DNA from 3 places in the Virgibacillus sp. CM-4 genome. Region 1 is predicted to be linked to each of the others. Evidence: riboswitches for the same ligand, from Rfam matches in the RefSeq annotation. Region 1 holds a riboswitch; each other region holds the start of a gene.
What was found. Region 1 has a riboswitch for S-adenosylmethionine ahead of M948_RS42720 (YezD family protein). Riboswitches for the same ligand answer to the same signal wherever they lie in the genome.
Positions count from the first base shown of each region.

Region 2: it holds a riboswitch for S-adenosylmethionine, as region 1 does, so the genes downstream of both, M948_RS24420 (methionine ABC transporter ATP-binding protein) here and M948_RS42720 (YezD family protein) in region 1, are expected to answer to the same signal.
Region 3: it holds a riboswitch for S-adenosylmethionine, as region 1 does, so the genes downstream of both, M948_RS39215 (5-methyltetrahydropteroyltriglutamate--homocysteine S-methyltransferase) here and M948_RS42720 (YezD family protein) in region 1, are expected to answer to the same signal.

Region 1 covers NZ_AUQA01000002.1:310,235-321,194, forward strand. The annotation lists gene M948_RS25395 (glycoside hydrolase family 13 protein) at 1-1,634, shown strand, start outside; SAM riboswitch class I at 1,731-1,849, shown strand; gene M948_RS42720 (YezD family protein) at 1,945-2,115, shown strand; gene M948_RS25400 (bifunctional homocysteine S-methyltransferase/methylenetetrahydrofolate reductase) at 2,292-4,136, shown strand; gene metE (5-methyltetrahydropteroyltriglutamate--homocysteine S-methyltransferase) at 4,163-6,457, shown strand; tRNA gene M948_RS25410 (tRNA-Thr) at 7,282-7,354, shown strand; gene M948_RS25415 (MmcQ/YjbR family DNA-binding protein) at 7,892-8,254, shown strand; gene M948_RS25420 (RidA family protein) at 9,374-9,766, shown strand; gene M948_RS25425 (TetR/AcrR family transcriptional regulator) at 10,124-10,960, shown strand, end outside.
Region 2 covers NZ_AUQA01000002.1:104,066-115,025, forward strand. The annotation lists gene M948_RS24410 (MetQ/NlpA family ABC transporter substrate-binding protein) at 1-530, opposite strand, end outside; gene M948_RS24415 (methionine ABC transporter permease) at 562-1,230, opposite strand; gene M948_RS24420 (methionine ABC transporter ATP-binding protein) at 1,220-2,251, opposite strand; SAM riboswitch class I at 2,359-2,468, opposite strand; gene M948_RS24425 (thioredoxin family protein) at 2,539-2,853, opposite strand; gene M948_RS24430 (toprim domain-containing protein) at 2,877-3,233, opposite strand; gene gcvH (glycine cleavage system protein GcvH) at 3,421-3,804, opposite strand; gene M948_RS24440 (arsenate reductase family protein) at 3,884-4,240, opposite strand; gene M948_RS24445 (acyl-CoA dehydrogenase family protein) at 4,400-6,184, opposite strand; gene M948_RS24450 (acetyl-CoA C-acetyltransferase) at 6,232-7,407, opposite strand; gene M948_RS24455 (3-hydroxyacyl-CoA dehydrogenase/enoyl-CoA hydratase family protein) at 7,427-9,826, opposite strand; gene M948_RS24460 (proline dehydrogenase family protein) at 10,160-10,960, opposite strand, start outside.
Region 3 covers NZ_AUQA01000007.1:72,470-83,429, reverse strand. The annotation lists gene M948_RS39235 (fatty acyl-CoA synthetase) at 1-686, opposite strand, end outside; gene M948_RS39230 (3'-5' exonuclease) at 1,031-1,642, opposite strand; gene M948_RS39225 (CBS domain-containing protein) at 1,672-2,370, opposite strand; gene M948_RS39220 (aldo/keto reductase) at 2,500-3,417, opposite strand; SAM riboswitch class I at 3,554-3,656, shown strand; gene M948_RS39215 (5-methyltetrahydropteroyltriglutamate--homocysteine S-methyltransferase) at 3,746-4,849, shown strand; gene rbsB (ribose ABC transporter substrate-binding protein RbsB) at 5,109-6,053, opposite strand; gene rbsC (ABC transporter permease subunit) at 6,090-7,025, opposite strand; gene M948_RS39200 (sugar ABC transporter ATP-binding protein) at 7,022-8,503, opposite strand; gene M948_RS39195 (LacI family DNA-binding transcriptional regulator) at 8,745-9,719, opposite strand; gene M948_RS39190 (carbon starvation CstA family protein) at 10,061-10,960, opposite strand, start outside.

The DNA of each region.
Region 1 (10,960 bases):
ATAATCAGTGGCAGAGCGTGTCAAAACACATGAAAAAAACCGGTACAACAAGCTTACATGACTATTGGTTTATTGCTGTGAAACCGAATTATCGTAGAATGCGCTATGCGTTTATTTGCTCGAATGAACACGAATCTTGTATTTATAGTGAAGGTGGAATATTTGCAAGTCTCCCCTCGGATATTGCTAATTATTTTTGTTTTCCTTACTTAAGCTCCATTGATGTATTTAATGCACCAGATTGGGTGAAAGATACGGTATGGTACCAACTATTTCCTGAACGATTTGCTAATGGTAATGAACAGTTAAATCCAAAAGGCAGTTTACCATGGGGCTCTGCAGATCCAACACCTACTAATTTCTTTGGGGGAGACTTGGAAGGAATTATTCAACACCTCGATTACCTTGTCGATTTAGGAATCAATGGGATATACCTAACCCCTATCTTCAAGGCATATTCCAATCATAAATACGATACGATCGATTACATGGAAATTGATCCACAATTTGGAGATAAAGCTACATTTCGTCTATTTGTCCAAGAATGCCATCAACGAGGAATCAAAGTAATGCTAGATGCTGTCTTTAATCATAGTGGATATTATTTCCCACCTTTTCAAGATGTGTTGAAAAATCAAGAAGTGTCTATCTATAAAGATTGGTTTCATATTTGGAATTTCCCTATAGTAACCAAACCACGTCCGAATTACGATACATTTGCATTTGTGCCTACAATGCCTAAATTAAATACGAAGAATAAGGAAGTCAGAGACTATTTATTAAAGGTCGCAACATATTGGGTAGAAACATTTGATATCGATGGCTGGCGATTAGATGTTGCAAATGAAGTGGATCACCATTTCTGGAGAATGTTTCGACAAGCCGTCAAAGAAGTGAAATCAGATGTTTATATTCTAGGTGAAATCTGGCATGACTCTATGCCATGGCTACACGGTGACCAGTTTGATGCCGTTATGAATTACCCATTTACTAATGGAGCGATTGACTTTTTTGCTAAACAAAACATGAATGCTGCTACATTCACCGAGACCATCACTAGTGTTTTACATATGTATCCACAAAATGTGAATGAAGTCGCTTTTAATCTATTGGATAGTCATGATACCCCACGCATCTTAACTTTAGCAAATGACAATGAAGCCCGTGTAAAGCTATTGTACCTTTTTCAATTATCCTTTGTTGGAACACCTTGTATTTATTATGGTGATGAAATAGGAATGGCTGGTGATACAGATCCAGGGTGTCGTGCATGTATGCAGTGGAACCCTAACCAGCAAAAACAAGAACTGTATCGATTTGTCCAGTCTCTTATTCATTTACGCAAGACAAATCCACTTTTTGGTAACCATAGTGACATTCAATTTCTCCAATCGAATGATGCAAGCAACACCATTGTATATGAGAAAAACGACGGACATCATCGGCTCGTCTTCTTTCTTAATGCGGGTGAAAAAGAGGCAAACATAACTAGAGATATCCTACGTATAAGCAGTTGTAAATATCTAACTGAATGGCATATTCAAAACCAGCAAGCAAGGAAATATAGAATTGATGAATTACCAACTTCAATTACGGTACCCCCTCTTCATTTCCGTATTTTTGAAATTGTATAAACTTAAATTAAAAAAATACTTTTTTGGGAATTTCGAAAATTATCTTGACAGCCACATTCGTTTCTAAGATAATGAGTACAATCAAAATTTCATATTAACCTATCAAGAGTCAGGGGAGGAAACTGGTCCATTGATCCTGCGGCAACCATACTCTATTTGTTATTCCGAGTAAAGGTGCTAAATCCAGCAAACGAAACTTGTTTGAAAGATGGGAATTGTTTAGTAAACAATAATCAAACCTCTTTCAATCGAAAGAGGTTTTTACTTTTTTACTTGATAGGTAATGTTAACAAATTAAAGGAGGAATGGGATGGCTCGAATCGACGACAAGAAAATCAATGACATTACTGAAGCTCTAGAGAAGATTGAATTCGGATCATTAGCAATTACGATACATGAAGGAGAAATTACGCAGATTGACACAACGGAAAAGAAACGGTACCCGTTACAATCAAAACGAAAAAAACATGTAAACGGGTAACGACGTGCTTATTGGAACACCAAAAGCACAGTTAAAGATTATTTACAAGGGAAACCGAATAAACGATTAACATGCTAATTAGACGACTAAAGGCATCCATTGAAATTAAGGTATTTGTATTTCCTTTATTAATTTGGATGCCTTTTTTTAACTTTCATATGGAAAGGAGACGTAACATGGACTTGTTAGCCGAATTAGATAAACGAATCTTAATCGGCGATGGTGCAATGGGAACTTTACTTTATTCCTATGGGGTCGATCATTGTTTTGAAGCATTAAATCTTTCTCATCAAGAACAAATTGCACATATTCATGAATCTTACATTCATGCAGGTGCTGATCTTATTCAAACTAATACATATGGGGCAAACTATATGAAGCTCGCAAGATATGCTCTTGAAGATCAAGTAAAAAAGATAAATACCGAAGCCATAAAAATTGCGAAACAAGCTGCAAATGAAGAAACTTTTGTTCTTGGCACTATCGGTGGTATTCACGGCACACAAACGCTGCAAGCCACAACAGATGAAATCAAAAGAAGTTTTCGAGAACAGTTGTACTGCCAATTATTAGAAGGTGTAGATGGACTTATCTTAGAGACCTATTATGATCTTGAAGAATTAATTACTGTTTTAGAGATTGCAAGAGACGAAACAAATCTTCCAATTATTGCAAATGTATCAATGCACGAACCTGGTATCTTACAAAATGGGATACTTCTACCCGATGCACTAAAGCGATTAGAGAATACTGGCGCGGATATCGTGGGGATTAACTGTCGACTTGGCCCATTTCATATGCTTGAATCACTGAAAGATGTCCCATTACTAGATAAAGCATTTTTAGCAGCTTATCCGAACGCTAGTTTACCAGCTTATCGTGACGGCAAATTAATCTACGAAGATGAACCGAACTATTTCAAAAACTGTGCGACCGATTTTCGCAACGAAGGCATTCGCTTACTAGGTGGGTGTTGTGGAACTACCCCAGCCCATATAAAAGCAGCAGCTGATGCCATCAAACCTACAAAGCCAATTAAGGAAAAGATTGTACCAGTTAAGCCACGCCCCATTAAGGTCAGCGAACAGAAAGAACAATCAGAGTTAGGTCTAATTGATATTGTTCAACAACGACATGCTGTGATTGTTGAATTCGATGCACCAAAACATTTAGATACATCCGAGTACTTAAATGGGATTAACGCCTTGAACGATGTAGGGGTAGATGCGATCACATTAGCGGATAATTCGCTAGCTACACCACGAATTAGTAATATTGCTGTAGCAGCAAAAATCCAACAAGAAATTGGGGTAAGGCCGCTAGTGCACTTAACCTGCCGAGATCGCAATCTCATTGGACTGCAATCGCATCTTATGGGATTACATACCTTAGGAATCCATGAAATACTTGCTATTACTGGGGACCCTACTAAAATCGGGGATTTTCCTGGAGCAACTTCCGTTTTTGATGTTACGTCATTCGATTTAATAAAATTAATCAAACAATTTAACCAAGGGATATCGTTGTCTGGAAAATCCCTAAAGAAACCAACAAACTTTCAAGTTGGTGCTGCATTTAATCCGAATGTAGCCCACATAGATAAAGCGGTAAAACGAATGGAACGAAAAATGGAACGTGGAGCGGATTATTTTTTAACACAACCTGTTTATAGCAAAGAGACGATTGTTGCGTTGGCTAACAAAACCAAACATATTGATAAACCGATATTCATTGGGATTATGCCGCTTACATCTTCGAGAAATGCTGAGTTCCTGCATAATGAAGTGCCGGGAATTAAAATGCCAGATGTGATTAGAGAAAGGATGAAAGCAGTAGCTGATGATAAACAACGTTCTATTGATCAAGGAATTCAAATTGCAAAAGAACTGCTTGATACGGCATTGGAACACTTTCAAGGAATTTACATTGTAACGCCATTTATGCGTTATGACATAAGTATTGAATTGGTTACGTATATGCAAGCGCGTGTACAACTTCTTTCCACATCGAAAATGACATAATTAAAAAAATAGTATTGGAGGAATTGATAATGACTGCTATTAGTTCAAATCTTGGTTATCCGAGAATCGGGGAAAAGAGAGAATGGAAACGAGCGTTAGAGAAGTTTTGGAAAGGTGAAATTACTGAAGCACAATTAATCTCAGAAACAGATCAAATTAGACTTCAGAGCTTAAAAAAGCAAAAGGACATTGGTGTAGATCTTATTCCTGTAGGGGATTTTTCTTTCTATGATCATGTTCTTGACACATCGGTAATGTTTGGTATTGTCCCAGATCGCTTTAATTACCAAGGAGGAAAGGTTGACCTAGAAACGTATTTTGCAATTGCTCGAGGCACAAAAGATGCCGTTGCATCTGAAATCACTAAATGGTTTAATACCAATTACCATTATATTGTTCCTGAATTAGATAACTCGAAGCCTACGTTAACGGAGAACCGCCCCCTTACTTTTTATCAGGAAGCAAAAGAAAAATTAGGTATCGATGGGAAACCTGTCCTTTTGGGACCAATTACGTACTTACATCTTGCAAAAGGCTATCGAAAGGAAAACCTTTTGGAATTAATCGATACATTCGTTCCATTATACGTACAAATCTTAGAGGAACTTCAGGCAGCGGGAGCTTCTTGGATACAAATTGACGAGCCTATCTTCGGTACCCAGCTAGACCAATCCATTCTTTTAAAGGCTGAACAAGTCTATCAGCAATTTGCCGAAGCCGCTCCAAATTTAAAGATCATTTTACAAACCTATTTTGAACAAGTAATTCATTATCAAGCAATTAGTAACTTCCCTGTTCATGCTATTGGACTTGATTTTGTTCATGGTAATACATTGGAGCTAATTGAGCAATATGGATTTCCAAGTAATAAAGTGCTTGCTGCTGGAATTATTAATGGACGAAATGTATGGAAAGCTGATCTTGAGGAGAGACTTTCATTCCTTGAGTCTATTCGACCTTATGTGAGTACAGACCAAATTATATTACAGCCATCCTCCTCCCTCTTGCACGTACCAGTAACGAAGAAGTTAGAGGAGAAACTAAATAACGATATTAAAGCCGGATTATCATTTGCTGATGAGAAATTAACCGAAATTGTTACGTTAACAAATGGCTGGAACAATGGAAAAATAAAAATCACCAATGCCATTAAAGAAAATCGTGTAGAGCGGCAACAATTCATTCGTGCATCTTCACGTTCAAATGAGCAAGTGAAACAAGCATTAGCTACCTTGACTGCTTCTGATGCAGTACGCGATTCCTCCTTTGCTGAGCGAATAAAACAACAACAAACGAAGCTAAATCTACCATTACTTCCAACAACGACAATTGGCAGTTTGCCACAAACTGCAGTTGTTCGACAAACGAGGACGAAATGGCGTAAAGGAGATATTACCAATCAGGAATATGATCAATTTATTAAAGAGAATATAAGGAAATGGATTGCAATTCAAGAAGAATTGGGTCTGGATGTTCTTGTTCATGGAGAATTCGAACGGACCGATATGGTAGAATATTTTGGAGAAAAACTAAATGGATTTGATGTTACTGAGTTTGGCTGGGTTCAATCTTACGGTTCGCGTTGCGTTAAGCCTCCCCTTATTTACGGGGACGTATCTTTCAATAAACCAATGACAGTAAAAGAGAGTGTCTATGCCCAATCATTAACTAAAAAACCAGTTAAGGGAATGTTAACTGGCCCTGTTACAATACTAAATTGGTCATTTGTCCATGAAGATGTGGCCCGGTTTACCGTACAAAATCAAATTGCATTCGCTTTACGTAAAGAAGTGCAAGTGCTAGAAGAAAACGGTATTCAAATTATTCAAGTAGATGAGCCCGCATTACGTGAAGGTTTACCTTTGGATGAGCGAAAGTGGAAGGGGTATTTAGAAGCTGCTGTTTATGCCTTCGGCTTAGCTACTTCTGGTGTAACTAACAGCACCCAAATTCATACACATATGTGTTATTCTGAATTCCAGGATATCTATGATACGATCGATGCCTTGGATGCTGACGTAATCTCGATTGAAACATCTCGTAGTCATGGTGAAATGGTTGGTTCGTTTGAAGATCACACATATGATAAAGAGATTGGACTAGGCGTTTATGATATTCATAGTCCACGAATACCTGCCAAAGAAGAAATTCTAGAAAATATTAACCGAGCTTTACAGAACATTTCTCCGAAGCAGTTTTGGATCAATCCAGATTGTGGATTAAAAACACGAAGCGAAGAGGAGACCATTCAAGCTCTAAAAGTCATGGTCGATGCAGCAGCAGAAGTTAGAAATGAAAAATTGACATATCAAAATAACTAAATTTACAGCGCCAACACAAATGTGTTGGCGCTACTTTTATGGAAATTACTTGTTGTGTTGCAGATACACGAATTCCCTTAGAGCAAAGTCCGAGATTATTCCGTAAACAACCAACGCTGCAGACGTAAATAGCTTGATTATACTGAGAAGATTCCTCACTTTATAAAGCGAATTCTTTCAAACACTTCATGAATAATTATTATCGGTACCTACAACGTTCTATTTGCAAGAAAGGCATCCACTTGCTGTTGATGATGCTGATCATGCTAGATAAATCCTGCAATATAATTAAACATTGTATGTGAGTAGCCAGAGTAAGGGTCTATAGTTTCCCCAATAAATGCAAAAGGCGTAAAGAAATCATCTTCCGTCTTATTACGTAAATCCTTTATTAGTTTTTCCCGCATTATTTTTTGTTGACTAATTAAATTATGACCAGAAACGCCAGATAAAGCATATTCAGATGCTTAATTATTCCATGCGTCAAATCCAACACTACTAATTTCTGCATCTTGTTTCATTTGAGGTAGCGTTTCTTCTATTATGTAATTATCCCAAAAGGTCAGATGACAAATTATTTCAGCTGAGGTCTACTCTCCTTCTCCAATGGGCTCAAACAAAAGTCCTTCATTTATGGCTTTCAAGTCTTGTACCCAGCAACTACTTTCACTAAAATCATGAATTAAATTCGCTATCGAATACATTTGCTCCCCCCTATTTTACTTTTCTATTCTTTCGCTATGTTGTTTATGAATTCCTGATTTTTAACCGAAGTACTTGATAGATATAAAGAATAGGAGTATTATAATTCATGTGGAAAATTTGCTGGTGTAGCACAGCTGGCAGTGCACTTCACTCGTAATGAAGGGGTCGGAGGTTCGAATCCTCTCACCAGCATCCGATATGCACATTGACATAAAGCGATTCTTGATACTATCAGGAATCGCTTTTTATTTTAATTTGTCGACATTTTTTAGTGATTCATATTGAACAGAAACTCTTATTAAACAATGAGTTTTTTAATCTATTCATACAGCAATAACACAAATCATCCCTATTATAATTATTAATTTACAGCTGTGGCTTTGATAGAAATTAAAATCAAAGGGGAATTACAGCAAAAGAGTAACATTTATGATGCGCTGAAAAATCTGGAGAAGCACTAGGGCAGATTGTTTAACAGAAAAGAAATTGGGTTAAATAAAAGAGAAGTTATATTTTATCAAATGAGACATAACGACGGGTTTCCTTATCTTGAAAATAAAGTTAAACTTGTTGACTTTACGTTTATTATAGGAACGATATAAAGTGGTACTAGGAAATGTTATGCCAGTTTGAAAACTCCTATATCTACATGAGCAATATAAATTCAATAAAGTTGAGTATTCTTTGCACTACCTGTGTTAGTGAATGCCAAGGGAGGAATTATTCAGTATGATAACAAGAGAAACCATCTTTAAGCACGCCAAAGAAAAATACGGCACATCACCTGATTATCCATTTCAAAAATTCCCAAACTATGCAATCTTAAGACATGCATCTAACAAAAAATGGTATGCCCTTATAATGAATGTTCTCCCTAAAAAACTAGGACTAGAAGGAAATGAAGAAATAGATGTTCTGAATTTAAAATGCCCCCCTGAAATAATTGATGGTTTAAGAAATGGAAAAAATATTCTACCTGGATATCATATGGATAAAGAAAATTGGATTTCATTTGTTTTAGATCGTACCGACCCAAACGAAGAGGTTTATAACTTAATTGAGCAAAGTTTTAATTTAACCAAGAAAGAATAAAAAGTTTTTTTAATTAAGGTTTTTCGTCCTATGCCACAATAGGCTAAATTGTTGAATACAGAGTGTTAAAAACCAAATCACGGATACAATAATCAAATTGATCATAATACCTCTAATTGAAGGGGCTAAATGGTTAATTTAAACAATTTTTCCTTAGCCCTCTATCAGTACAAAGGGCTATTTTACTGTTGATTAGGTAAAGGAAGGAACCCGTAGGTTCCTAAAAAATTTTAATAGTATCTTCCACAACTCTTGCAATGTTTTTTCTTTTTCTTCTTTTTGCATGGATCGTCATGATAACAAGGATCGTAGTAATAATCTTCTTCATAACAACAATCATATTTCTTTTTACAGCAATCACAATAGTGGTGATGCTTCTTTTCAAAAGGATCATAATAATACATAAGATAACCCTCCTTTCTTTTACTACATAGTATGAGCGTAAAAGAAAGTTGATTGGACAAGTTTCTTAGTCAAAGAATACAATTTTTGGTTTAGGATGATCAATATATAGAAATACTATCATTGACTCAAAAGTCTTTAACACCTTTACTCTAGCCCCTCTGTCCTCGCATAGATCAGAAGGGGCTTAAACATGTAAAGAAAACGTAAAACTTATAAAGATTATCAAATTTAGAGTAGGGAAATTAATAAGTGAGCAGCCCCTTTCCCTAACTATCCCCCAAGTATATTGCGGGGAAAAAAACTTAAAAGGTATCATTAGATGCCTTTTAAGTGCTGCTCATTATACATATACTAGACATTGACGGTTCCTTTTCAACTCGCATCTTACGAAATTTGTTCACCCTATCATTGAGGATTATTACAACGGATACTCTATGGATCTATGTATATGTGGTTGGCTGTTACTGCAATTTCACTTTGGAAAACAGAGAATTATATTCGAAGAATAAAATGGTGATGGCTCCCTTTTTGAAAGGAAATTATCTGACTTAAAAATTTCCTCATTTCTGTCGATAGTAACAATAAGCCAAAAGCTCTCATCTTCCTAAAGATATAGTATAAAAGGATACTCTCCCTTTCTAATGTATAAAAATTGGTTAAGTCCGTCTAATTTGAAGCGTAAATAGTAGAAAAAATGATAAGTGAGGTAATACTATGAAAAAAATCACTAGAACTAATCCCGAGTTTATGCCAAAACCAGTAGGAAACTACAGTCACATCACTAGAGTGCCAAAGGGTGCAGGTTTAGTTGTAACATCAGGCCAAGTAGGAACGGATATGGATGGTAATATTCCTTCAAGTTTAAACGCCCAAATAACAAATACTTTTGCAAACATGAAAAAGGTACTTGAATCAGAAGGTTTGACTGAAGAAAACGTTATAAAAGTTAATATATGGGCAACAGAGGAAATAGACTGGGATCATTTATATCCTCAATGGGGTAAGTTATTCGAAACTTCATATCCATCTATGACAGTTGCTTATATTTCTGCTTTAGGATGGCCGGAGTTAAAAATTGAAATCGAACTTTGGTGTGCTATAGTATAATATTATTAAAGCTGTATTATTTTTACATTCACCATAAACATGAAGTAAAGCCCCACAAGCGTGAGGGTTGTAGCTTTTTCAACTCTAGCCTTTAAAAGGATAGTTTTCTAAACTTAATTACGTAATTGTTATTATCCATATAAGACACGATCATTTTTGTTTATACTCCTTCGACCGGTAATATAACCCTTTTCAATTACTCTAGTACTTATAAAATCCAAGCTGACTACGGGGGCAGCTTTTTTGTTACAACATTACTTGAATAAACTTAAATATTTAAACCCTTATAGACGTATTGCCCTATGTTATTATAAACTCTAATAAGTTAACCATGGACAATTTTCTGAGGTGATCGTGATGAAGCGAAAGAACACGGATAAAGAAACACATATTATCAAAACAGCTATGAAACTTTTTTCATCGAAAAATTACAACCGAACATCGATGCAAGAGATTGCTAATATTTGTGGAATTTCCAAAGGAACATTATATATTTATTTTAAATCGAAAGAGGACTTACTTTTACATATTCTCAAGTATTACTTTCATTCGATTGAAGAACAAATTATCGCTCTTGAACAGGACACATCCTTGACGGATAAAGATAGATTTATTCGAGAAATTGAAATCAAATTAAATCATTACATGGAGAATCAAGCATTTTATCGACTGCAAATTCAAGAATTACCAGGATTGTCTGACCAAAACATCTATCAGTTTTTACGACGACAAAATATTGTACAAATTAAACGTATCAAAAATTATTTAATCGCTATATATGGCCAGGAAATTAGTGGTTTTGCAGCGGATGGGGCATTTATTTTGTCTGGTATGCTTAAACAATATATGGAACTAATTATGTTAAAACAGCTTCCAATCCCTATCAAAAAAGTACTTCCTTTTTTAGTAAAACAAATGGATTTTATCATGGAAGGGGTAAAGCATCAAAAAGTGGAAGCCATTGTAAATAAAAATTTATGGAATATATACTTGGAAGATGTGAATCAAGAAGAAGTTAATCCGCTAGAGGTAATTCAACAAATGAAATTGAAACTAAATAAAAGTACGTTTACCGAAGCAGAAAAGGAAGATGGCATCCAATCCTTATGTATAATGGAAGAAGAACTGATGAAGCTACAACCAAGAGCTGTTATTCTTAGAGGAATGCTTCATAATCTTAAGAACTATCCATTT
Region 2 (10,960 bases), 210 kb from region 1:
AGGTTCTTCGGATTTTCCGTAATATCATCAATGGTTGCTTCTGCTTTCTTTACATTTTCATCTAATTTTATTAAGCCATTTTTCTCAAATAAAGATAGTACCCGGCCATGATCTGCTACGGCATTACTCATTACAACTTCTGTTCCTTCAGGAATAGCTTCTAAGCTAGAAATCCCTTTCGAATAAACACCCATTGGCTCAATGTGAATCCCATCAATATAATCTAAATCATATCCTGTATCTTCAATTGTTTGTTCCAGATAAGGAATATGCTGAAAATAATTGGCATCAATTTCGCCATTTGCTAAGTCATCATTAGGAAGAACATAATCCTCATATTCTTCAATTTCAAGCGTAATTCCTTGTTCTTCAAGGATTGGCTTGGCTTGTTCAAGAATTTCTGCATGAGGAACGCTTGAAGCGCCTACTTTTATTGTATTTGGATCTGAAGAACCTTCTTCTCCTCCACATGCAGCTAAGATAATACCTAAACTAATAAAAAGTACGATTGAAGTAATTAGTTTTTTCATTGTTTTCGCTCCTCTTGCTTGTCTTATTTTTCTAACGCTTATCTAATTTTCGTGTAATAAAGTCCCCAAGGAATTGGAAGATAAATACGATGACCACAATAATAACGGAACAGATGAGTACGACATCAAAATCTCTTCGTTGGAAACCAGAATAATATGCATAACTTCCTAACCCACCTGCACCTATTGCTCCAGCCATAGCTGTGTACCCGATTAATGCAATTGCTGTTACCGTAATTCCCGAGATTAATGCTGGCATGGATTCTGGTAACAACACCTTAAAGATGATAGTACTTGTTTTGGCTCCCATTGCTTTGGCAGCTTCTACAACCCCTTTATCAACTTCACGTAAAGCAATTTCCACTAGCCTTGCATAGAATGGCGCAGAACCAATAATTAATGCCGGCAAAGCAGCCTTTGGCCCACGTATGGTACCCATTAAAAACTCTGTAAATGGAAATAACAATAAAATTAATATGATAAATGGAATCGCGCGAAAGATATTAACAAACGATGCTGTTGTGACGTTCAGTACTTTATTTTGCCACATACCGCCATTTCTAGTAAGGAATAATAATAAACCTAATAATATTCCAAATACGAAAGTTCCAATTAAAGCAATAATTGTCATATAAAATGTTTCATATGTTGCCGTCGTTAAGTCTTCTAATTTAAGATTTGGAAATAATTCAGTCAGCATCACGGACAACCTCCAATTCTACCGAGGTTTGTTCACGAATAAACGTAATCGCTTGGGTGACATCATCTGGATTACCACCCATTTGGATGAACAATGTGCCATAAGCCCCTGCCTGAGTTTGTGTGATTTTCCCCTGCAATATACTCACATCTACCTGATATGTTTTAATAATTTGGCTGATCAAAGCATCGTTGGTTGTTTCCCCAACAAAATGAAGCCTAATAATTTTCCCTTGCTCGTTGTTTTTAATTAATTGGTTAATATCATTATCTTCCTCGTCAGATCCCATTACCTGCTTCACAAATTTTTTGGTAACCGACTGCTGTGGATGCAAGAATACATCTAAGACATTTCCTTGTTCAACCACTTTCCCATTTTCCATCACTGCCACTTGATTGCATATTTTGCGAATGACATGCATCTCATGGGTAATTAAAATGATCGTTAGACCTAATTGTCGGTTAATATCCACTAATAAATCCAAAATCGCATTTGTTGTTTCTGGATCTAAAGCCGAAGTTGCTTCATCACATAATAGAACAGATGGTTTATTAGCTAATGCACGCGCAATTCCAACACGTTGTTTTTGGCCGCCGCTTAATTGTGAAGGATAGGACTGTTCTTTTCCTGAAAGCCCAACTAAATCAATTAATGAATGTACACGCTCTAAACGTTCTTCTTTCGATACACCTGCTATTTCTAATGGAAATGCAATATTCTCTTCCACCGTACGTGACCATAACAGATTAAAATGCTGAAAAATCATACCAATATCTTGTCTAGCTATTCTAAGATCCTTTTTATTCAATGCTGTCACGACTTGATCGTTAATAACTACTCGTCCATTCGTTGGTTCCTCTAAGCGATTGAGTAATCGAACGAAAGTACTTTTACCAGCACCGCTATAACCGATAACACCAAAGATATCTCCTTGATCAATCGAAAGGGTCAAATTATCGACGGCTGTTGTGTCTGTCTTGTTTGATGTAAAAATCTTACTCAAACCCTCTATCGATATCACATGTCTTCCTCCTTCATTTCAAACTATCTATTATTGTACCCTATAAAATAAATAAAAACGCCTTTCTGTAAGAGAACAGAAAGACGTTTGAAATTCGTCATTTCGTCCTCTCATCTGTCAAAGCTATGCTTCGCAGGAATTAGCACCTTTCGAATAAACTTCGTCGAAGGTTGCCGCGGTTTCATAGGGCCAGTCCCTCCACCGCTCAAGATAAGAGTAAAGAATCTATTTATTTTCGATAAACTAAATGTTAGCATGCCGTTATACCCATGTCAATGACTTTTCACTTATTTGTTTGCAAACATTTCAGGTTTGTAAGTTAGTAAAAAGTTATAGATGTTCGGAATATCTTTGAAAGCATAAACCTTTTCTATAATTTCACCATCTCTTTTTATACATAAACAAGGCACACTCTCAATTTGATGTTCTTGCATAAACTCTGGATGGAGGGATGCATTCATTTCATAAAAAATGTCTTCTTGATGCACCGACTCTATTTTTGAAAGCATCGTCCTTGCAAGATTACATGTTCCACAAAAAGGGGTAAAAATATAAAGCAGATAGTTATCCTGTTTCAGCTGATCATTCGTAATTAATTGCAAAATATCACCTTACTATATGAAATTTAAATCAAAAAGATCGGATTAACAGCGATCCGTTTGCTCACTAATGTTTGAGCAAGTATATTTTCAGGTGTTGTAGCTACTTCTCGGTATTCACTACTAATATAAATATGGTTAGCATGTGGTAATTCTCTAGCCAATTGTTTGCGTAACTTTATTCCAGATTCATCTTCATCCACTAGGATATAAACGTCTTTATAATCAAGTGCATAATCTTCTAAAAGTTGATCAAAACGTTCTACACCTAAAGTTCCATTTGTACAAATGATGGTTAGGTCTTCAGAAATCACCTTTTTAATCTGTTTCTTATCTGTCAATCCTTCTACAATGATTATTTTTTCTAATTCATCCGTTATCATCACATAGCACTCCTCAGAAAATCAAGCGACAGGTTTTCATATATTATATGATGAAAAACTGTTATTTAGTGATTGTTTTCATAATAAATGTACAAGTTCTGCTCTGAATAGAATCATTTTCTTCATTGTAAAAACAAGGCTGATTGCAATTGAATTGCATATCAGCCATTACTGTAACTAAATTTAATTAATCCTCGCTTATTATTTCTCCATAACCATCAGCAGATAATAATTCGTCTAACTCTGATTTTTGGCTTGGTTCTACTACTACCATCCAAGCTTTTTCGTAAGGTGACTCATTTACATATTCCGGGTTGTCCTCCAATTCTTCATTCACTTCGACAACCTTGCCACTAATGGGAGCATATAATTCTGAAACGGTTTTAACAGACTCTACACTTCCAAAGGGTTCATTGATCTCTAATTCATCACCTGGTTCAGGGAGTTCAACAAAAACAATATCTCCTAGTTCATCTTGGGCAAAATCCGTAATACCAATACGTACATTGCCATCCTCTTTTTTTACCCATTCATGTTCTTTTGTGTAAAATAATTCCTTTGGTAAGCTCAAAACAATCCCCTCCAATATATCATTCCACTTTCACTATACAAGTTTCCATGACATTTATCCAGCATTTCTTTTTAAATTTTTATAGCCAGTGATCTTGAAACAATTCTTCTTTAAAACCAACCGTTACTTTAGAGCCATCTGTAACAATTGGACGTTTTATTAACATCCCATCCGATGCAAGAATTTCTGCTATTTGTTCATTTGTTGCTTCTTTAATTTTATCCTTGATATGTTGCTCACGATATTTTTTGCCGCTCGTGTTAACAAATTTCTTGGCTGGAAGCCCGCTTTTTTGAATTAGATCAAGCAATTGTTCTTTACTAGGTGTCTCTTCAACGATATGTATCGGTTGATATGTAACCTGATTATCTTCGAACCATTTTTTTGCTTTTTTGCATGTCCCGCAATTTGGGTACCAGTAAAATATTACTTCCATATATAAACCTCCTAATCCTATATTGAGCATTATTATAGCAAACGAGCTGTGAAAAGATCGAGCAAAAGAGAGCAGCTATCCGTATTCTTTTTCATATGTCACATAAATCACAAATAAAATATCCCTTGCACTATGGCAAGGGATGAACAGCTCGATAAATTAAAGGACGTATTTTTCAGCCTCAATAATAGCACCGGCAATTTCACGTTTTTTCGTTATTACATTTGTTGGTGTATGTCTTGTTAATTTACGTAAAGAAGAAAGCATCATTCGTAAGGTGTCTCCCTCTTCAACAGCAATTAATGTTTCTTTTGCATCTGCTTCTATTCGGTTAAATGCTTCTTGTACGTATACTTGTGTGTATAGCAGCTTTTGTTTATTCTTTTCTTCACCCGTATGATTAATCGCTTTTTCGGTACGAAGAATTGCAGATTCCATATTATAAACCTCAGCCACCATGTCGGCAAGATTTACTAAGATTTCTTGTTCTTGCTCAATTTTTTGCATATATTTTTGAGCCGCAAGTCCAGCTGCTAATAGAATGATTTTCTTGGCATTTTTGAGTAAATGTTTTTCCTGTTCCAATGTTTCCGTTCCAACTTCTTCTGGCATTAACATCATTAATTCTTCTTGGAGCCCTTGTGCTTTCTGAAGTAAAGGAAGTTCTCCCTTCATTGCCTTCTTCAATAAGGTACCTGGCACAAGCAATCGATTAATTTCATTTGTACCTTCAAAAATACGATTAATTCGAGAATCACGATACATACGTTCTACTTCATATTCTTGCATAAAACCGTATCCACCGTGTAATTGGACTGCTTCATCCGCAACATAATCCAACAGCTCTGTACAAGTATATTTGTTCATGGAGCATTCAATTTGGTATTCTGCAATGGCACGAGCAACTTCTCTTCCATCATTTAATTGTTCTTGTGTTAACGAACCCATGCGTTGCTCAAAAAGTCCCACTGTACGATAAACAGCACTTTCATTTGCATATGTTTCCGATGCCATCGTAGCCAATTTCTCTTTCGTTAAAGCAAAGCTAGAGATAGGTGTATTAAATTGCTTTCGCTCATTTACATATTTTGTAGCTATTTCTAAGCCTCGCTTCGAACTACCAACACCGCCAATTGCCAATTTATAACGACCAACATTCAAAATATTAAACGCAATAACATGACCTCGACCTTTTTCTCCTAATAGATTTTCAATTGGTACTTCAACATCTTCTAATATTAAGGTTCGTGTAGAAGAACTTTTAATTCCCATTTTCTTTTCTTCTGGGCTTGTGGATACACCAGAAAATGCTCTTTCGACAATAAAAGCTGAGAAATGCTCTCCGTCAATTTTTGCATACACTATAAACACGTCGGCAAATGCAGAGTTGGTGATCCATTGTTTTTCTCCGTTTAAAATATAATGGGTGCCTGCTTCATTTAATTTTGCTGTTGTTTTTGCACCTAAGGCATCTGATCCAGAACTAGGTTCTGTCAACGCATAAGCAGCAAGCAATTCCCCAGATGCTAATTTAGGAAGGTATTTTTTCTTTTGCGCTTCGTTACCAAAAAACACTATCGGTAAGGACCCAATCCCAACATGAGCACCATGCGTGACAGAAAAACCGCCAGCACGTGAAAATTTCTCGGTGATCAAGGAAGAGCTAATTTTATCTAAACCCAATCCGCCGTATTCTTCAGGGACATCTGCACCCAGTAAGCCTAAGTCACCAGCTTTTTTTAATAGATCTACCGAATATTCAAATTCGTGGTTCTCTAAATTATCTACTTTAGGAAGTACCTCTCCGTTTACAAACTCCTCGGTTGTTTTAGCAATCATTTTATGTTCTTCTGTGAAATCCTCTGGCGTAATAATATCTTCTGCCGTTAAATCTTCTACAAGAAACCCGCCGCCTTTAAAAACTTTTTCTTTTGTTTCACTCAATATCATCTACCCCTTTTTGTTATTTATTGAAGAGAAAAGTTCCATAGTTAAACAAGTTCAAATACTCCAGCAGCTCCCATTCCACCTCCGATACACATGGTTACGACACCAAATTGTACGTTTCTCCGCTTCATCTCATGCATCAAACTTAATGTTAATTTTGTCCCTGTCATACCGAGCGGATGACCAAGAGCAATGGCACCACCGTTGACATTGACTTTTTCAACATCCAAATCTAACGCTTGAATCACTCTTACTGATTGAGAGGCAAATGCTTCATTTAATTCAAACAATCCAATATCAGATAGTTCTAAACCTGCAATCTTTAGAGCCTTTGGAATAGCAGCAATTGGGCCGACCCCCATAATCTCTGGTTCGACACCTGCCACCGCAAAAGAACGGAATTTAACCAACGGTGTTAACCCTTCCCCTTCTGCTTTTTCACGGTCCATTAATAAAACGGAAGCCGCACCATCACTCATTTGCGAAGAATTACCTGCAGTAACCGTTCCTTCTATATGGAAGGCTGGTCGCAGTTTTGCTAAAACATCTATGGTGGTACCTGGCCTTACTCCTTCATCTATTTGAAATGTCACTGTTTTTTCTTCTGGCTTATTATTTGTATTAATAAACCGATGGGTTACTTCTACTGACACGATCTCGTCTTTAAATTTCCCTTCCTCTAAGGATTTTGCTGCACGCTCATGACTGCGCACAGCAAACGCATCTTGATCTTCTCTAGATATGTTGAATCGATTGGCAACTTCTTCTGCTGTATGTCCCATTCCCATATAGTAGCCAGGAGCATTTTGCACAAGGGATGAATTTGGTTTAATCACGTGTCCTCCCATTGGAATTAAACTCATTGATTCTGCTCCACCAGCAATTATAGAATCACTTGCTCCTACCATAATCCGCTCGGCAGCATAAGCAATGCTTTGTAATCCAGATGAACAATAACGATTAATGGTTATACCTGGCACATCATGTTTTAACCCTGCAAGGCCAGCAATATTTCTGGCCATATTCATTCCCTGCTCTGCTTCTGGCATTGCACATCCAATGATGACATCGTCTATATTTCCATCGTAATCCCCTGCACGCTTTAACGTCTCTTTAATTGTTAATGCTGCTAAATCGTCTGGCCGTGAATGAGCTAACGATCCTTTATTCGCTTTTCCTACAGGGGTTCTTGCACCTGCTACAATTACTGCTTCCTTCACATCATTTCCCCCTTTGCTTTTAGTTACGTAACGGCTTCCCTTTTAATAACATGTGCTGCATACGTTGTTGGGTTTTTGGTTCCCCAATTAAACTTAAGAAGGCTTCTCTTTCTAAATCAAGCATGACTTGCTCATCGATTTCTGTACTATTGGTAATGCGTCCCCCAGACAATACATAGGCTAATTTTTCAGCAATTTTAAGATCATGTTCCGAAGCATAACCACTTAATTGCAATGACTTCGAACCAAGTAACATAGCTGCATAACCAGCATCACCAACAACTGGAATTTTTTCACGCATTGGCGCTTGATACCCTGCATTAGCCAATGCAAGGACATTCTCTTTCGCATCATGAAGTAAGTGATCAGGATTTACACTAATCTTGTCACTTTGATCTAAAAATCCATTTTCACGTGCCTCAGCTGCAGAAGTAGAAACGGTAGCCATCGCTATCTTTTCAAACACATCATTGGCAACTTTGCTAAGGTCAAAATGAATACCCTTTGGTAAATTACGAAGCTGCTTTAAATACAACTCCTTCGTACCACCACCACCGGGTATTAAACCAACTCCAAATTCAACAAGCCCCATATATGTTTCTGCTGAAGCTTGAATGGAAGCTGCTGGCAAGGATACTTCTGCACCACCACCAACTGCCATATTGAACGGAGCAGTCACAATCGGTTTATTGGAATATTTAATCCTCATGGCCATATTTTGAAATTGACGAATAACCATATCTAGTTCAAAGAAATTATCATCTTGTGCTTCCATTAGCATCATACCTAGATTAGCGCCAACACAGAAATTCTTTCCTTGATTTCCAATCACAAGTCCTTGATAATTTTCTTCTACTTCATCGATGGCTTCATTTACCATTTGAATAATATCTAGACCAATAGCATTGCTTTTGGAATGAAATTCTAATCCCGCAACTCCGTCTCCTAAATCTATCAAACTAGCACCCGCGTTCTTTTTTATAACCCCATTTATCTCTTTTAATTGCTTTAAATTTATCTCTTTCTTATTAAATGTTTTTTGTTTATAGGTTTCATTATCGTAATAATATACATTTCCATTATCCGATTTATAAAAGGATTCGTTCCCTTTTTCCAACATATGGATAATCCAGCTTGGAATCACTTCCCCTTCTACTTCCATTCGTTCAACCGATTTACGTAAACCGATTGCATCCCACGTTTCGAATGGTCCCATTTCCCATCCAAATCCCCATTTCATCGCATTATCAATGGCAACAATGTCATCGGCAATTTCCCCTGTAAGTTCTGCTGCATAAATGCACACGGGTTTTAGAATTGACCATACAAGGTCTCCTGCGCGATCTCCTTCGTTTGATATAAGCGTTTTCAATTTTCGGTGCGCGCCTTTTTCTTGGTTGGCCATCTCTGTTGCAGCTGTTTTTAATTTTTTACGATCCTCGTATTCTAGTGTTTCAGGGTTCAATTCATAAATCGTACTACCTGTTTTATCTTTTTTCTTCAAGAAAAATCCTTGACCAGTCTTTGCCCCTAGCCATCCATTTGCTTTCATTTTTGAAATAAATGCTGGAATGGCAAATACTTCTTTCTCCTTCCCATCGACTTGATCATAAACATTGTTGGCAACATGGATAAATGTATCTAAGCCGACAACGTCTAATGTACGAAAAGTTGCACTTTTAGCTCGACCTATCATTGGACCAGTTACCGAATCAACTTCCCCAATACTATAACCACCATTTAACATTTCTCTTACCGTTACTAACAATCCATACGTACCGATACGATTAGCAATAAAATTAGGAGTATCCTTTGTTTCAACGACACCTTTACCTAGAACATTTTCACCAAATCTTTTCATAAATGCTACGACTTCAGGATCTGTATCCTTCGTTGGTATAATTTCTAAAAGTTTTAAGTAGCGTGGTGGGTTAAAAAAGTGTGTCCCCAAAAAATGTTTTCGAAAATCATCCGAACAATCACTAGCCATTGCTTCAATCGAAATTCCTGAAGTATTGGAACTAATAAATGTACCTTCCTTGCGATATTTATCTACATCTGCAAATACCTTTTTCTTAATGGCGAGGTCCTCTACCACCACTTCAATAATCCAGTCTACATCCACTAGTTTATCCATATCGTCATCCATATTCCCAATTTCAATTAGATCAAGACTCTTTTTGGTTGTAATTGGAGATGGCTTCTGCTTTTTTAGTGCTTGCTTACTTTGTGCTGCTATACGATTTCTAACTACTCGATCATCTAAGGATAACCCTTTCTTTTCTTCTTCTTTGGTTAATTGCTGTGGTGCAATATCAAGCATAAGTGTTGGTATTCCAAGATTAGCTAAATGAGCAGCAATTCCAGACCCCATAACACCAGAGCCTAAAACAGCGGCACGCTTGATTGATTGCTTCATAGTTTATCCCCCAATCCATTTTGAATGAATACTCATTCATTTTTCTGCGAAAATAAAAAGATAGTTCCCTATCCACTTAATTATTACTATATAGTATTTACAGACTTTTCGCAATCCATAATTGAAAATAATTTTGTTGATCTTTACAAGACTTTAATACTGGGAATAGAGGTATAAAATCAAAATTAATAAATCTACTATTCTATGGAACCCATGCGGAATTCACTCAAAAGATAATCTGTCTACACGGCATGCAATTACGATACATAGACGAATCATCCAATAATCACAAAACGTGTGGTGGAGTGTACATATACTTCCGCCTTCGGTTACCTACTTTTGTTTGATGATTCCTCTTAATACAAACATCACATTCGCCGGTCGTTCAGCCAGTCTACGCATATTGTAACCAAACCAATCCTTTCCATACGGCACATATACGCGTACCTTATAACCTGCAGCAATTAGTTCGTTCTGTAAATCAATACGTATCCCATAAAGCATTTGGAATTCAAATTGCTCTCTAGGAATACGAAATTCTTTCTCACATTTTTTCACAAAATCGATAATGGCTTCATCATGGGTTGCAATCGCTGTATAATTTCCTTGGAGCAAATTCTGCTTAATAATCCTCCGGTAATTTTCATCGACATCTTGTTTATTTGGAAAGGCAACCTGTTCTGATTCTTTATATGCTCCTTTTACTAATCGAAGATACGGGTCATATGCATTTAAGTCTTCAATATCTGCTTCTACTCGATATAGATATGCTTGAAGAACTGTCCCAACGTTCTTATATTCACTTCTAAGCTCCTTGAAAATCTGTAACGTTTGCTCAGCTCGCGAAAAATCTTCCATATCGATGGTCACAATCAAGCCATGTTTCTTTGCAGCATTTAGGATGAATCGCATATTGTTCATTACTAGTTCTTGCGAAATATCTAATCCAATGGAAGTTAATTTTAAAGATAATTCAGCATCTAACCCCTCTTCAGCAAAAACATTTATTGCATGAATACATTCCTCCACGGCCGCTTTTGCCTCCGCCTCATTATCAATAAATTCTCCTAAATGATCGACCGTAACCGCAAACCCATCTTCATTCATTTGTTTAATTTTTGTTGAAGCCTGTTC
Region 3 (10,960 bases), on a different contig from region 1:
AATGCATGAATCATAATGTCATCGCTTTCCATTTTTCCACTGAAAACACAACTTGCGTATTCGTTCATGATGCTTTTATGCGTGAGCATAACCCCTTTTGGCCGTGATTCTGTACCACTTGTATATAACACATGACAGAGGTCATCATCAGCAATTTCAACTTCAATCTTTGCATTAGAATTGTGCCCATCTTGTATATCCTTTAAGTTCTTCCATCCTTCTACCTGGTCTTCACTGTTCTCCATTATATACCGATATTTAATTTCTTTCGCTTTTTCCTTCGCTGAAATATCTAGTACATCCGCGTACGCTTTAGATGCGATAAATCCCGAAGCTTTCGCATGTTCAATAATGTAAGCTGTATCCGTTGTACTCAACATATAATTAATTGGGATCATCACTGCCCCAATACGTGCAAGAGCAAAATTGACTATCACAAAGTCCAAGCTGTTTTTCGACATGACAATGATCATATCTCCTTTACCCATCCCATCTCTCTTAAAACCATATGCTGTGAGAGTTACTAGTGTATCTAATTCCTTGTACGTAACTGTCACCCCATTGTAAGCGATTGCGTTTTTATCTGGCATTCTAGCTGCTGTCCGTGAGAGTATATCACTAAGCGTGTTCCGTCTTGCACGTTGAATCATTTTCATTTCATCATGTACATTTGCCTGCGTGTTCATTTACTCACCCCTCAAATGATAAAATTTATATAAAAAGATAGAATTTTCTTTTTTTTAGTTTAATTCAGATATTTAATAAAAGCAAGAAGCTTGGTTTTAAACAAAGCAAAATCCCAATTACTTCGGATGGTAGTTGGGATTTTAACGTTATTTTTTTGAAATATCTTACTGCCAAAAGGAATGAAATAAGGATAATTTTTGAGGAACAATAAGGCGTCCGAAGCTTGATGCGAGTAGGTATTGTTTGTTTACCAAAGTTATCGTTTCGGCGGAAAGCATGGCTTATTTCTTGCAATTATGATGATGCCGATGCAGCTACTCGTTTTAGTTATTCCTCCATCCATTTAAATATATATTCGTTTAGGTTGATTTTTCTTTTTTTTCTTTGGAGTAACATATCCTCGCTCATAAATTCTACCAGTTTGTAAATTGCATCTATCTAAAAATGTTTCTAATGATTTGGCTTCACTTTCCCTAAAAGCATGATGAAATAGTGCTGCTGCTACTCTGGCATCCTCAAGCGCATGATGATGATTAAACGTCATCTGTAGAAAGTTCGCTAGTGTATGTAACTTATAATTAGTTAAGTCGGGCCAAAATTGCTTGGACAATCCAACGGTACAAAGATAATTCATTTCAGGATAGGGTAATCCAAAATAATCAAGTGTTTGCCGAATAACACTCATATCAAAACTAGCATTATGCGCAATTACTAAACCACTTCTTAAATACGATTTGATCGATGGCCAAATTTCAGGAAACGTCGGTTCACCCACGACATCAGCTTCATTAATTCCATGCACGTGAATATTCATAGAATTAAAATGCATAAGTGGATTAATTAAATGATAGAATTCATCAATAATTTTTCCATCCTCTAAAACTACTATCCCCACTGCACATGGACTAAATCTTTTTTCATTTGCTGTTTCAAAATCAATCGAGACAACCCTCATATTTCTCCTCTTCTTTCTTTTATTCAATATTAGGATATTTCCAAAATATCCCACGCGGTAATCATACCCAATAATTGTTTGGAAGGTTTACCATTTTTGGTAATGAGCAATGCTTCTAGTCGCCTTCCTTTACTTGTATGTTCTTTAAAAATTTCTATGGCCTCATATATTGTCATTCCATGATGTATAAAACGAGAATTATCTTGTTTTTCAAATGGCAAGATCTCTTCTAGTTGACAACTACTCTTAGCAAATGACTCTTCTTGCTTTTTACTAGCTAGCCAGTTCGTTATCCCCTTTTGGGTTAATAATCCTTTGTACGTATCTCCTTGATAAATAGGAAATTTAGATAACTGTTTTTCATGAATAATTGTTAAAAGTTGATTTAACGGATCGTTACTCTGATAATAAAGTACTTGCCTAGAAAATAAAGGAGTTACCCGTTTTGGCTCATTTAATTCTATTTCAATTTCTTCAATTCTCTCCACAATTGCATCATGCGGTTCTGCAATGGCATGTGTCATATCTAATTTATTATGTACGATAGCATTTCGTAGTTCTGCAAACTCCAAAAGATCATCACTATATTCGCGAACGAGGGCGTTAGAATTTCTAAGTATTTTTACAGCCTTAGAGAAACCTACATCTTTCTTATGAATTAATAACGCACGTAGCATTTTTTCTATTCGGTTGAATGCAGTAAGAAAACGCTCTGAGTTTTGATACATGGTTGTACTCCTCATTTTCATAGTAAGATGGGAAATAACGCCTTTTTTTCAGTAGATTGATTCATGGGTTTCGAAAAAAATAGAATGAAGCGGTTCTTCATCCCGAAAATGAAACATTGTGTTTATTGACTATGGCAGTTTATTTCCTGCTGCTTGATAAATGTCATACCACTCTTTTCGAGTAATCTGAAGGTCAGATGCTGTTGCTATTAGTGACAAACGCTCTTGATTCATCGTACCTACAACAGGTTGAATTCCTGCAGGGTGACGTAGAATCCATGCAATAGCAATTGCTGTTTTTGTTACTCCGTATGTTTCAGCTATTTCCATAAGCTTTGTATTTAATTCAGGGAATTTTTCATTATCAATAAAAACGCCCTCAAAGAATCCATATTGAAATGGTGACCAAGCTTGTATTGTCATATGATTCATTCGAGAATAATCTAATACACTTCCATCTCGATTTATTCCATTTACATGCTGGGTGTTTACTTGCAGACCTGCATCGACCATTCCAGAATGCATAATACTGAATTGTAATTGATTAACAATTAAATCTTGTGCAACGTATTGCTTTAATAATTCTATTTGTAATGGGTTATGATTACTCACACCGAATTGTCTAACTTTACCACTATCTTTAAGAACTTGGAATGCCTCTGCCACCTCTTCAGGTTTCATTAACGCATCCGGACGGTGGAGTAATAATACATCAAGGTACTCTGTCTGGAGACGTTTAAGTATTCCATCTACTGATTCTACTATATGGTTTTTAGAAAAATCAAAGAACCCCTCTCGTATTCCACACTTTGATTGAATTTTCATTTTTTCTCGTACCGAAGGACGCATTTGAATAGCTTTAGCAAATATTTCTTCGGAATGCCCTCCGCCATAGATATCTGCATGATCAAAGAAGTCGATTCCAAGACCCAATGCATGGTGAAGTAATTTTTCCGCTTCCATTACAGACAATTGAGTTAGCCGCATACAGCCAAATGCAAGGTTAGAAACAAATAGGTCACTCTTTCCCAACTTTAATTTGCGCATACCACTCATCTCCTCTTCTATTTTATAACTCTAGCATATCATGAATAAAGAAAATTTGAAGTTTTAAAATAATAATGTTGACAAGACAATGTATATACGGTAATCTTATTTTCAATAATTAAATTAATCGTATAACTTCTTATCCAGAGAGGTGGAGGGACTGGCCCTTGGAAGCCTCGGCAACAGACTTTTCATACGTACTGTGCCAATTCCAGATGCATGCTGCATGAAGATAAGAAGAGGACAAGCTAATGTATATCAAAGCCTCTTCTTATCTATAAGAAGAGGCTTTTTAGTTATACAAACAAAAAGAAAGAAGGTATGTAAAATGACAACCACTCTTATTAAAGCTCCATTCAAGGCAGACCATGTAGGAAGTCTACTTCGACCAGAGAGACTGCATCAAGCAAGAAGAGATTATCAACAAGGCACGATAACAAAAAAGCAACTACGTGCGATTGAAACTGAAGAAATTAATTACATCGTTGATAAGCAAATTGAAGTTGGCTTAAAGGTAGTTACAGACGGTGAATTCAGAAGAACTTGGTGGCATTTAGACTTTTTGGAACATTTAAACGGCATTGAAGGATATGTCCCATCATCTGGCTACCAATTCAAAGATGTCGAAACAGAAAAATACGATGTACGTAACACAGGTAAGATTTCGTTTCATTCAGAGCATCCGTTTATACAGGATTTTATTGCGTTCAAAGAAATTGTTGGTGATCGTGCAGTACCTAAACAGACAATACCGAGCCCAAATCAACTTTTCAATAAAGGGATTCGAAATTCGGAAATCTACCCAAACATCGAAGATTATGCCAATGATGTAATCAAAGCATATCAAGATGCAATTCAAGCATTTTATGATGCCGGCGTTAGATACCTTCAATTAGACGATGTCTACATTGCAGGATTATCAGCACCTTCTATCCCATTTAATGATGGCGATTATTCAAGGGAACAATTAATTGATTTAGCTCTTCGCGTTGTTAATGGTGCATTAGAAAACAAACCAGATGACCTAAAGATTACCACCCACTTATGTAGAGGTAATTATCAATCAACTTGGGCTTTTGAAGGCAGCTATGCTTTAATCGCACCAACATTATTAGCAAAGGAGAAAGTAAATGGCTTTTTCTTCGAGTATGATGATGAACGTTCCGGTGACTTTACGCCTTTAAAGCATATTCCTACTGGAGGGCCACAAGTCGTATTAGGTGTTGTAACTTCGAAGACAGGAGAACTTGAAGATAAAGAAGCGATTATCGCTAGAGTAAAAGAGGCAGCCAACTATGTACCTTTAGAGCAATTATGTTTAAGTCCACAATGTGGATTTGCTTCTACCCATCACGGCAATATCTTAACTGAGGAGGCACAGTGGAGGAAACTAAAATTCATTGTAGACGTTGCGAAAGAAATTTGGGAGTAACGATTCCTTACACCAATTATATCTATAAGCGTAATTTTATCGAAGTTTGAAATCGTTTTGCTTTTCGAAGAATATGGCCTTAGCTAACCCGGATAAGCAAAGTTCTTATCCGAGTGGAGCATCATGGGCCTTGTTGTTTCCGCAGAAGCCGAAGGGTTTCTACTGCTTCTTATCGATATATCAGTGGCTGCCTCCTTTCATAAAATCGTTTATGGAAGGAGGCATCATTCTAAATTTGATACCGCTTTTCGGAGGAATTTTATTCGGTTACCATTTGTAATTCAACCGGAATGAAACCTTCTACTTTTTCGCCTTTGACAATCTTTCCAACAGCAGCAATTGCTCTTTCACCGATTAAACCTGGCTGCTGTGCGATGGTTGCATCCATCGATCCTTCTTCTACAGCTGCTACTGCGTCATCAGTAGCATCAAACCCGACAACAACTACGTTATCTAATAAGCCCTGCGCCTGCAGTGCTTCCACTGCACCGAGTGCCATCTCATCATTATGCGCAAATACAGCATGGAAGTCTCCAACACTTTGTAAGATATTTTCCATTACGGATAATCCTTCGGTACGATCAAAATTTGCCGATTGACTAGTAACTACTTCGATGCCTTCTAATTCATCGACAATATGATGGAAACCCTCTCCCCTTTCTCTAGTAGCCGATGCACCAGCAATCCCCTGTAACTCAACGATTTTTCCTGTTTCTTTAAGTTGTTCAGCAATAAAATCTCCTGCCATTTCCCCTCCTTCAACATTATCTGAAGCAATATGAGTTACCACCTCTCCTCCACCTGCACTTCGGTCAACTGTAATTACAGGAACATTCGCGTCATTTGCCAATTCAATCGCTGAGACCACTGCATTCGAATCCACTGGGTTAATCAATAAAACATCAATGTCTTGCTGTAATAAATCTTCGATATCACTCAATTGTGTTGATGGATCATTCTGTGCATCGAAAGTAATTATTTCATATCCCGATTCCTTTGCACTTGCTTCTGCACCATCTCGCAATGTTACAAAAAATGGGTTATTTAAAGTGGAAATGGATAAACCCACTTTTACATCTTCACTCGCTTTTTCATTATTCGATTCATCTGAACCATCAGATGCTTCTCCAGGTGCTTCTGTTGAACATGCCACGAGAAAGAGAAATAATCCTAAGGTAAAGCTTACAAGTAATTGTTTTTTCATGTCCATTCCTCCTAATTACGTATAAATTATCACTACTTACGATGTTTTACGATCTAATAATACAGCTAGTAGAATCACCCCACCTTTGACAATTTGTTGATAGAAAGATGGAACATTCAATAAATTTAATCCATTATCTATAACACCTATAATTAGCGCACCAATTAAGGTACCGACAATTCTTCCACGGCCTCCCGCAAGGCTTGTCCCTCCAATTACAACCGCTGCAATGGCATCCAGCTCATACATGGATCCGGCTGTCGGTTGGGCAGAATTCAATCGACTTGTAATAATAATACCTGCTAAAACAGAAAGCATACCAGTTAGTGAATATACCCAAATTTTAACGCGATCTGCTTTTATTCCTGATAACGTAGCAGCCTCTTCATTACCACCTACGGCATATACTTCCCTTCCAAATACAGTTTGTCGAAGAATAAAATAAAGAACAATAAATACAATCACCATTACTATGGCAGGAAAGGGAATTCCAAAAACATACCCCTTGCCGATCATCTCAAAGGCAAAGCTATCCGATAGTCCAGTGATTGGTCTTCCATCTGTGTAGACTAATGTTATACCTCGATAGATTGTCATTGTGGCTAATGTTGCAATAAATGGCGCTACTCTTCCCTTTGTAATGATCAATCCATTGACCGTTCCTAAAATGAGGCCGATTATTAAGCCAATACATACAGCTAGGATCGGGTCTATTCCACTTGTTAATAGACCTGCTGTCAATGCACTGCCTAGTGCTAGAATCGATCCTACCGATAGGTCAATTCCAGCGGTTAATATGACAAATGTCATCCCAAATGCAATTAACGCATTAACGGAAACTTGTCGTAATAAATTAAAAATATTCGTTAATGTAAAGAAATTATCGCTCATTATTGCTAATACGCTAGTAATAAGAATTAACCCGAAGAGTGGTCCCAATGTTGCTAATTGAAGGCGACCTAGCTTTTTCATGCTCTCTCGCCTCCTGTTGCTGCAGTCATAATTATCTCTTGATCCACATCGTTCCGACTAAAGATGCCAATTGTTCTTCCTTCATGTAAAACCATGATACGATCACTAATTCCTAACACCTCTGGTAATTCGGATGAAACCATGATGATAGCCACACCCAGCTCCGTTAGCTCATTCATAATATGATAGATTTCTTTCTTTGCCCCAACATCTACTCCTCTTGTCGGCTCATCTAAAATTAATAGTTTGGGTTTAATACCTAACCATTTTGCTATAACTACTTTTTGTTGATTACCCCCGCTTAAAGATTTTACTTCTTGTTCTTTACCAGTCATTCGAACTTGGAGTCGATTCATTAAATGATCAATGAAAGCTATTTCTTGTGATTTTCGGATAATTCCTACTTTTGATATCGTTTTCAAATTTGGTAATGCGATATTTTCCCGAATGGATGACTGCAATACTAGCCCCTTTGCTTTTCGGTCTTCAGTAATAAATCCTATCCCTGCCTTCACTGCGTCATTTGGATGTTTAATGACTAACTGTTTACCATGTAATTTTATAGTTCCTTCATTCTTTTTACGAAATCCAAATAAGACTTCCATTACTTCGGATCGTCCAGCTCCCATCAAACCAGAAACACCAAGTATCTCTCCTTGTTTTACATCAAAACTAACATCTTGAAAATATCCTTTTCTAGACAAATGATTTACCTCAAATATTACTTCTCCAAGCTTTCCATTCCTTACTGGAAAACGTTCTCCAAGTTCTCTACCCACCATCATTTTAACTATTTCCTCAAAGGATGTTTGTTCGGTGGCTTTAGTACTAATAAATTCACCATCACGTAGAACGGTAATTTGATCACAAATTTCAAAGATCTCTTCCATTCGATGTGAAATATAAATAATGCTAACACCTTGTTGCTTTAGAGTGGAAATAACATAAAATAGGTTTTTAATCTCTCTTTCTGTTAAAGCAGCAGTCGGTTCATCCATAATAAGTAAATCCGCATTAGCTGCTAATGCTCGAGCTATTTCTACCAGTTGCTGCTTACCTACAGATAAATCACTAGCAATATCGTCTGGAGAAATATTGGATACTCCCAGTCTCTTTAAATTTCGTTCGGTATGTAGTTTCATCTCCTTTTTATTTAGAATACCAGTTTTTTTGTACGTTATTTCTTTACCTAGAAACATATTCTCAGTAACTGTTAAGTAAGGAATAATATTTAATTCTTGATGAATAACCACAATACCTTGTTTCTCTGCTTGTTTTGGATCAGAGAAATGTACCTCCTTGCCCCGAACTTTTATCACCCCTTGATCACGGGTGTGTATACCAGTGAGTACTTTGATTAGTGTTGATTTCCCTGCACCATTTTCTCCCATTAATGCATGTATTTCTCCTTGGACTACTTGAAAACAAACGGAATTTAAAACGTGATTCCCAGCAAATCTTTTATCAATATTTGTCATCTCAATTATCTTGGTTGCTTTAGTCACTTCTATCCCCCCTTGTCCCTATAATGCCTACTCAAACACTGTATTCACATATGGTTGAATAACTTCAGTTATTAAAACGATTTGGTCTTTTAATGTGACCATGAGGAATATACAGATAATAATATGTAAAAACTCTATATTGCCGTGTTTTATCAAGAATGAAGATTCCTACGACTTATGCCTTTTGTTTACTATATTCCTAGTGTTTTTTTAATTATGTTGAATCTCTAACTACTAATTTTGTATCCAATTTTAATTGTTGTATTTCGCTATTTGGATGATTAATATGCTCTAATAATAAATGTGCTGCCTGTGCCCCAATTTGATAGATTGGCTGTTGTATGGTTGTTAATGAAGGAGTGGCTGTTTCAGCCATCGCAATACCATCAAACCCTACTACAGCTAACTGACCCGGTACTTTAATTCCTAGCTTTTCAGCTGCTTTCAAAACACTGATGCCCATCAAATCATTCGCTGCAAAAATACCGTCAATTTCAGGATGGTTCACGAGTAATTCTTTCGTAATTGAAATCGTCATTTCATAATTATATTCTCCACAGACAACGTAACTAGATAAAAACCATTTTTCTTCTTTCACGACATCGAGATACCCTTTTAATCGCTCCATTGTATTAACTGCAAAATCAGGGCCACAAATATGGGCTATACGTTGGCATCCCGCATCTTTTAAATACTGTGTGGCTACTCTTGCACTTTCGCGATTTTTAATAGTGACGGACGATAATTTATCGCTTACAATCCGATCAAGCGCGACTACAGGCACATCTATATGACCAAGATGTTTCGGTTCTAAATTACTTGATACAATAATAAAACCATCCACAGATTTTTGCTGTAATGCTTCTAGATAAGCTTTTGCTTTTTCAGGATTGTCATCCGTATTACAAAGAACAAAGGTGTACTGATGTTTTTTTGTAACGTCTTCAACTGCACGTGCAAGTTCAGGAAAAAAAGGATTCATAATATCAGGAACGAATAGTGCAATTATTCTTGAGCTACCCTTATAAAGACTGCGTGCTATATCATTCGGTCGATAGTTTAATTGGGTAATAGCCGCTTTTACATGTTTTCTAGTATCTATATTTACGTATCCATTATTATTTAAAACTCTAGATACAGTAGCAGTAGAAACATTAGCTAAATTAGCCACATCTTTTATTGTTGCCATGTTTTTTAACCTCTTCCGGAATTAAGTTGATAGTTATATGTAACCCGTTACATGTTACATCTTAGAGCTCCTTGCAGAAATTGTCAATATTTTTTAAAATATCCCTATCTTCCAAAAAGATAAACTGGTATATCTTTACTCTGACAACCAGCATTTATCTTTTCCTACTCAGTAAATATGAAACGAAGACAAAAAATTGGGGTTATTCCTATAATCATCCGAACGATTTCACTCGAATCTGTTCGGATTACTTCATTACATGGTTCTATATTCCTCCGCCAACATAACTCGCCTTCTGGACGTAATAAAAAAAGAGAGGGACTCCCTCTCTTTTACGTGCATCAGCTTGCAATCGTTTTTGCTAGTTTTTGTTTGTTTTTTGTATGATGTTGAATTAACGTATAGATAAACCAACTTAATACGATTGCCCAAATAATTGTCCCAAGTATCATTGAAATGGAATAGTCTAACTGGAATCCTTCCGGAGCATAGAAGATATATGTGCTAACAACTGCTGTCATAAATAATGCTGGTATACTACAAATCCAATGGAACTTATTATGTTTTAATAAATACATAGCGCCTGTCCATAACATAAATGTAGCGACTACTTGGTTTGACCAGCCAACATAACGCCATAAAAATGTATAATCAATTAAAGATAAACAAAAAGCTGGAAGTGCTACTGGAATAACAAGTAAAATGAGTGATTTTTTCCCCATTATATCCTTTTTTGCTATCTGATTAATTAAATCAGCTAGCATCATCCTAGATGAGCGTAGTGCTGTATCCCCTGTAGTAATCGGTAGAATCATAACACCAAGAATTGCTAAAACACCTCCGAATGAACCAAGTGTAGCAACACTTATTTCATTTACTACCCCGGCAGGACCACCACTATTTAATACAGCCTGTAATCCATTTGTTCCGTTATAAAAAGCCATTCCTGCTGCCGCCCAAACTAATGCAATAATCCCTTCACCGATCATAGCCCCATAAAAAACCTTACGTCCTTCACTTTCTTTTTTTAAGGTTCGAGCAAGAATTGGACTTTGTGTACTATGGAATCCTGAGATTGCACCACAAGAGATTGTTACCATTAAAAGTGGCCAGATAGGCAATTGGCCAGGATGCAAGTTGCTAAGCGTTAAATTCGGTACCGAATAATCAAAAAAGAAGATCCCTATTCCAATGGAAACTGCCATAAAAATGAGAATCGCACCAAATATTGGATAAATTTT